3 regions of the Pseudomonas sp. PAMC25584 genome follow, and region 2 is predicted to be linked to each of the others. Evidence: riboswitches for the same ligand, from Rfam matches in the RefSeq annotation. Region 2 holds a riboswitch; each other region holds the start of a gene.

Region 1 (2,260 bases), 680 kb from region 2:
TGGGGTTGGCCTTGGCGATGGTTTCCCAGCCGACGGCGGGCCATTCCTCATCGGACTGCACCACGTTGCGCAGGCCGAGGGTTTGCAGCATGAACTCAGGGACGCCCTTGTGGCCGGCCACGTAGGGATCGCTGGCCATCTCGGCGCTGGAGAACCACACCAACGCGCTGGCCTGCTTGAGCCCCTTGCTGTGCACCGTGGCGACGGACTTGGCCAGGCGTGTCTTGAGTTCATCGTTGAGTTGCCGGCCGCGATCTTGTACGTCGAAAATCTCGGCCAGTTGGCGGATGCTCTTGTAGATCGTGTCGACACGGAATGGCTCCAGCCGCGTGCCGTCGGCGCCCACCCGGTTGTCCTTGCCTTCGCAGTCGGAGGGCAACAGGTAGGTGGCGATCTTCAACTCATGAAACTGCTCGCGGGTGCCCACCACGCCTTGCGGGCCGACCACCCATTCCAGCTCGGCCGCCACCAGTTGCGGGCGTTTGGCGATCACCGACTCGAAACTCGGTTCGTTATTGGCCAGGCGTTCGATGTTGTCGTTCAGCGCCTTGAATGGCGGCAACACGTTGTTGAACCACAGCGACGTGCCGACTACTTTATCGCCCACGCCGAGGGCATAGAGCATTTCGGTGGCAGCCTGGCCGATGGTCACGCTGCGGGCGGGCGCTTGCGCGAAGGTCAGGGTGCTGCCGCAGTTCTCCACCGTCAGCGGGTACTGAGTGGGGTTGGCTTGGGCCAGGGCACACAAGCCCAGCCCGGTGAGCAGGGCGATAACGCGTGGCAGCATGGGGCAATCTCCTTGAAGCCGTACCTGGAGCTGGGGATGTACGGTTCGGAAATACGCCCTCGACCGCTGCGGTTGAGGCAGGCAAGGATGTCCTTCCCGGACACCCCGCCGGTTAGTGATTTTGCTGGGCCGGCAGGTCTCCTGACTGATGCGTCGTCGCCACGCTCCGGCCTTCCCGGACGTGGTCCAGTGGCAGTGGGGGAGCAGGCTCGGCATCTACAGTTGCGGGGGCAGTTCCGATTGGCGCGATGTACCGCGCTTCGGATTCCCTATTAGTCCCGTTTGGGAACCGGCGCGGTATGGTAGTCGATCACGGCGAGGCGATATAGCCTTAGGTCGCCCGGTCAGAGACGAATATCTTCAGGGCCCTGGATCAGCGCTTCAATTCGCGTCCCCGTGGCGCGCTCTTCGTTGCTGAAACCGTCGTAGTCGGCCAGGTTGCCGAAGCGAATACCGGTCAATCGCTCTATCTGAATCACGCTGCGTTGGTAGGTTCTGAGCTGGCCGAACATGAGGTCGAGCTGACCCAGTTCACGGCTTTGGTCGATCATGTAGGCGCTGGCGGAGGGCTCGCCGTCGTCGCTGAGGTAGGCGACCACTTTCCAGAATGCCTTGGGGATTTTAACGCCCCGGTAAACACGGTCGTCGTCAGCCAGCACCGGGCCGGTAAACACCGTGGCCCGGGCTTTCCAGCGTTGAGTGTTATCGAGAATGTAGTCCTCGAGCTCCAGCCAGGTCTTCTGGTTGAACCCGCTCATCTGCGGTGAGCAGTTGGTGAAGTGGAAGGTGTCGGCATTGGCCGTGTTGGCGGCGTCGCCCCAGTTGGGGTCTTGTCGGCGTACCAGGTGACCGCGGTCCAGGCCATTGTTGGTGTAGAGCGCGTCGCCCACCTGTGCGCTGATGGGCAGGCGACCGTCGTAGGCCCAGGCGTCGTTGCTGCGGATGATATCCACATGCTGTCCGCCATCGATATTGGCGCCCACGTAGAGCGCCAGTCGCCTCGAGCGGGACATGGTCACTGAGAAATGCGTGTAGTCCAGGCGCAGCGGTTGTACGTCAGCCGCCAGGGCCTCATCCACCGTGGGCCATGGCACCACGAAGCGGTCGAGAAACGCTTCAGCGTAGCCGCCCCGGTCCTGCAGGTCCTTGGCCGCGGTGACGCGCACAGTCGCCGCCCTGGCCTCCATGAGGCTGGGGCTGGCCGCGATCAACGGGCGCAGATCGGCGAGCCGGGGGCGGCGCGAAAGGTCGATTTTGGCGGTGCGTGGGGGCATCGTAAGTTCCTCGCAGTCCTTGGATAAACGCTACTGCAGCATAGCTTCATGACAATTTGGGCCAAGCCGTCGCAGCATGACTATCCTTGAACGGTTACCCGGACGTTCACCACCCGCCAAAATGGAGCCAGCCAATGTGTGTTCGCCAGCATCGCAATCCGATTTTCTGCCTGATCCCGCCGTACATGCTCGACCAGAT
Region 2 (2,260 bases):
GCCAATCACATGGGGCACCACGAGGATCGCCGCGCCCAGCGCTTTGAGCAGCCAGTTGCCTCCAAATACCAGCAGCGCGATACCGGCCGCGGTTGAGGCCGCAGTGCCAATCCACCAGATCTGCCGTTGCGCCAGGTCGGCGGCGGCAGTGCCCGGCAATTCCGGTGGCAGGCCCAGGGTTGGTGCCAGGACAAAGGTCGCGTAGCCGGCCAGGCCCCACAGCAGCCCTTGAGCCGTGCGGGTCGGCGCGCGCAGGGTGTAGAGACCGGCGAGCATCAGCGCGAAACCGACCGCCACCACCAGGTTGCCGCCGGTGGTGGACAGCACGCGTTGCCAGCCGTCTTCCGGTTCCCAGGCTTCGGCGTCATGGGTGTGCGCGGTTGTACCGGCGGCGTGCTCATGCACCACTTCCGTCGCGGCCGGGGCTTTTTCAAAGGTTTCCGCCTGCATGATCAGCGGGGCGACCCAGAAACTTTGCAGCAAGGTTAGCAACAGGGCGGCCAGCAGCCCGCTGAAACCTGCGGTTTGCGCAATACGCTTGATCATGTCGGCAGCTCTCAATGGCACGGGAACGCGGCGCTGTGGCGGGTATCGTGGGCGGCGTTGTGTACCGCTTCGATATGCGAGAACCCAGCGAAATACACCAGGCACGCGCCGAGGATCGACGCGCCGATGGCGGCGCTCAAGCGTTGGCTCAGGGTGGTGGTGCTGCTGGCGGTATGCGAGGTGCTGCTGATGATCGACATGGCGCGTCCCTTCAGGGTTTCAGGGTGACACGAGCGCATGAAAACCCCACGAGCCAGGCACGCAGAATTCAAACAGCGCCCGCCCACCGCGGGTTTGTTGGATGATTTTTTCGGGCCGGTCTCCGGGCTTGCGAGGGGGCTCTTGAACTGAGTCCTGAAAGCATCGCCTTCCCATGCACAAAGCACAGTGGCTGTGACGCTTCGCTCGCTTACCGTTGCGGGGGCAGCACCGGACTGGTCATATCGCTATGACTCACCGGTTTCCCGTTTCACCCTGTGAAGGGCACCCGAAACAAGGTGAGTAGGAAAGCATGCAGGGCGACGGTAGTCAAATTGACCGAGCCCCTGTAGCCTTGCACCTTCGAGGTTCTTCGGCCCAGGCCGAAGCTAAGAAGGGAACGCGGTTCAAGCCGCGGCTGCCCCCGCAACTGTGAAGGGTTTATCTGACTGCCACGCCACTGCCATCAAGGCGGGAAGGCGCAGCCAGCGCCGGTCGCAAGACCCGCAAGCCTCAAGCCAGGAGACCTGCCTCGTAACCGATTTTTCAATTCAACCGGGCGGGGTGATCCGGTGACGAAATCTGCTGCTGCGCGCTGCGCAGGGCCTATCGTCCCGTATGCCCGCCCCCAAGGGCATCCGATGAAAACACTGGCCAAACTCCCCGTCACCATCGTTACCGGCTTTCTCGGCTCGGGCAAAACCACCTTGCTGCGCCATATGCTCGATAACGCCCAGGGCCGTCGCATCGCGGTGATCGTCAACGAGTTCGGCGAGCTGGGCATCGACGGTGAAATCCTCAAGCAGTGCTCCATCGGGTGCACCGAGGAAGAAGCCAACGGTCGCGTGTATGAGCTGGCCAACGGCTGCCTGTGCTGCACCGTGCAGGAAGAGTTCTTTCCGGTGATGCGCGAGCTGGTCGCCCGTCGCGGCGACCTCGACCATATCCTCATCGAAACCTCCGGCCTGGCCCTGCCAAAGCCCCTAGTGCAGGCGTTCCAGTGGCCGGAAATCCGCAGCGCCTGCACGGTCGATGCAGTGATCACCGTGGTCGACAGTCCCGCTGTGGCGGCCGGCACCTTCGCTGCGTTCCCGGACCAGGTCGACGCCCAGCGCAAGCTCGACCCGAACCTGGACCACGAATCACCGCTGCATGAGCTGTTCGCCGACCAACTGGCCAGCGCCGACCTGGTGATCCTCAACAAGTGCGACCTGATCAGCCCCGAAGACCTGGCCCGCGTGCGCCTGGAAGTCGCTGAAGAGCTGCCGCCGGCGGTGAAGATCATCGAAGCCAGCAGCGGTCGTGTGCCGCTGGACGTGTTGATCGGCCTGGACGCCGGCTCCGAAGAGCACATCGACGGTCGCCACAGCCATCACGATCATCATCACGAAGGTGAAGACGATCATGATCACGATGCGTTCGACTCCATTTCCATCGACCTGCCCCAGTCCGACGAAGCGCTGCTGCTCGACGCCCTGACCCAACTGGTGGTGCAGCACGGCATCCTGCGCGTCAA
Region 3 (2,260 bases), 930 kb from region 2:
GGGTTGCGCAGGCCGGAGGCGAAGATACGGTGCTGGCCGTTGGCGCGGTCGACTTCCCAGATCGCGGCGCGGCCTTGTTCCGCCTCCAGGCCGTTCTCCGCCACGTTGCTGTTGGAACCCACGCTCACATACAGCTTGCTGCCGTCCTTGCTGGCCACCACGTTTTTCGTCCAGTGGTGGTTGATGCTGCCGCCGGGCAGGTCGATGACCTTGCTGCCGGCGGTCTTGATCGCGGTCTCGCCCGTCTGATAGGGAAAGCGCAGCAGCTTGTCCGAATCGGCCACGTACAGGTCATTGCCGACCAGCGTCATGCCGAAGGGCGAGTTGAGGTTTTCCAGGAATACCGTGCGGGTCTCCGCGACCCCATCATGGTCGGCATCGCGCAGCAGGGTGATGCGGTTCGGGCTCGGTACCCCGGCGCCGGCGCGGCCCATGACTTTCTCCATCACCCAGCCACGAAGGCCTTTGGAATCATCCGGCTTGGGCGGCGCGTTGGTTTCCGCCACCAGCACATCGCCGTTGGGTAATACGTACAGCCAGCGCGGGTGGTCCAGGCCTTCGGCGAAGGCCGCCACCTGGGTGCCGGCGGCGGCCGTGGGCTTGGTGCCCGCTGGCCAGCCAATGGCCGGGGCGATGTTCACAGTGGGGATCAGCGTCTTGTTCGGCTCCGGCAATTGCGGTGAGGGCCCGGTGCCGTCGGATACCTTCAGGGTCGAGCTTTCGCCGCAGGCGGCAAGGCTGCCCGCGAGCATGATCAGTAAGGCGAGTCTTGTTTTATGCATGGTTTTCTCCTGGATGCCTGTAAGGGTAGAGGTGTGTGTTGCGACGATGGTTCAAGTACAAGGCCAGCTTTAATTGACGCTCCACCCCCAACCCACTAACCTTCGCGGCTTGTTCCAGGTGCTCTGTGACCTACGGGTCGACTGAGTGAAACAGGGAAGCCGGTGAGTGAGCGCACTTGTACACAGTGTTGCCGCGATTCCGGCGCTGCCCCCGCAACGGTAAATGAGTCAAAACGGTGCTGTTTGCCACTGTATCGCCCGCGATATGGGAAGGCGCGCCGTCGGCGTGTGCTCTAGCGCGCCACTCATGAGCCCGGAGACCGGCCCGGATCATCCAACAGCATCACGGTGGGCGATGCTTGGCTGTCTGTTTTTGATTTTTCCTGCCCGCCGTTTTTGTCCAGCCCCAACGGAGAGCTGCCATGACCGATTCCCCCGAGCGCGACGAACGCCACCTGGCGCGCATGCTGCGTAAAAAAGCCGTGATCGATGAGCGCATCGCCAATTCTCCGAACGAATGCGGCTTGCTGCTGGTGCTGACCGGCAACGGCAAAGGCAAGAGCAGCTCGGCATTTGGCATGCTGGCCCGCGCCATGGGCCACGGCATGCAGTGCGGTGTGGTGCAGTTCATCAAGGGGCGCAACAGCACCGGCGAAGAGCTGTTCTTCCGCCACTTCCCCGAGCAAGTGCGTTTTCATGTGATGGGCGAGGGTTTTACCTGGGAAACCCAGGACCGCCAGCGCGACATCGCGGCCGCCGAAGCTGCCTGGGCGGTGTCCCGCCAATTGCTGCAAGACCCGTCCATCCGCCTGGTGGTGCTGGATGAGCTGAACATCGCGCTCAAGCACGGCTATCTCGACCTGGATCAAGTCCTTGGTGACCTGCAGGCCCGCCCGCCGATGCAGCACGTGGTCGTCACCGGCCGTGGCGCCAAGCCCGAGCTGATCGAAATGGGCGACACCGTCACCGAGATGGGCATGCTCAAGCACGCATTCCAAGCCGGTATCAAGGCACAGAAAGGCGTCGAACTTTGAATCAGCCCCGTCATTGCCCGGCCGTCTTGATCGCCGCGCCGGCGTCCGGCCAGGGCAAAACCACGGTCACCGCCGCGCTGGCCCGTTTGCACCGCAACCTGGGTCGCAAGGTGCGCGTGTTCAAATGCGGCCCGGACTTCCTCGACCCGATGATTCACGAGCGCGCCAGCGGTGCGCCGGTGTATCAATTGGATATGTGGATGGTAGGCGAGCAGGAAAGTCGCCGCTTGCTGTGGGAAGCGGCGGGGGAGGCGGACCTGATCCTGATCGAAGGCGTGATGGGCCTGTTCGACGGCACGCCTTCCAGCGCTGACCTGGCGCGACACTTCGGTGTGCCGGTGCTCGGCGTGATCGATGGCACGGCCATGGCACAAACCTTCGGTGCCTTGGCCCTCGGCCTGGCACGCTACCAGCCGGACTTGCCGTTCGCCGGCGTGCTGGCCA

Evidence for each region. A riboswitch is a leader RNA that binds a small molecule or an ion and turns the genes downstream of it on or off. The one in region 2 is predicted to bind cobalamin.
Region 1: it holds a riboswitch for cobalamin, as region 2 does, so the genes downstream of both, ACS5Q8_RS19645 (ABC transporter substrate-binding protein) here and ACS5Q8_RS16150 (CbtB domain-containing protein) in region 2, are expected to answer to the same signal.
Region 3: it holds a riboswitch for cobalamin, as region 2 does, so the genes downstream of both, cobO (cob(I)yrinic acid a,c-diamide adenosyltransferase) here and ACS5Q8_RS16150 (CbtB domain-containing protein) in region 2, are expected to answer to the same signal.

The regions. Positions count from the first base shown of each region.
Region 1 covers NZ_CM176870.1:4,232,031-4,234,290, reverse strand. The annotation lists gene ACS5Q8_RS19645 (ABC transporter substrate-binding protein) at 1-787, opposite strand, end outside; cobalamin riboswitch at 902-1,096, opposite strand; gene ACS5Q8_RS19640 (DNA/RNA non-specific endonuclease) at 1,132-2,061, opposite strand; gene ACS5Q8_RS19635 (M4 family metallopeptidase) at 2,196-2,260, shown strand, end outside.
Region 2 covers NZ_CM176870.1:3,549,531-3,551,790, reverse strand. The annotation lists gene ACS5Q8_RS16155 (CbtA family protein) at 1-546, opposite strand, end outside; gene ACS5Q8_RS16150 (CbtB domain-containing protein) at 558-746, opposite strand; cobalamin riboswitch at 843-1,052, opposite strand; cobalamin riboswitch at 1,094-1,293, shown strand; gene cobW (cobalamin biosynthesis protein CobW) at 1,386-2,260, shown strand, end outside.
Region 3 covers NZ_CM176870.1:4,478,918-4,481,177, reverse strand. The annotation lists gene ACS5Q8_RS20765 (PQQ-dependent sugar dehydrogenase) at 1-782, opposite strand, end outside; cobalamin riboswitch at 882-1,125, shown strand; gene cobO (cob(I)yrinic acid a,c-diamide adenosyltransferase) at 1,205-1,816, shown strand; gene ACS5Q8_RS20755 (cobyrinic acid a,c-diamide synthase CobB) at 1,813-2,260, shown strand, end outside.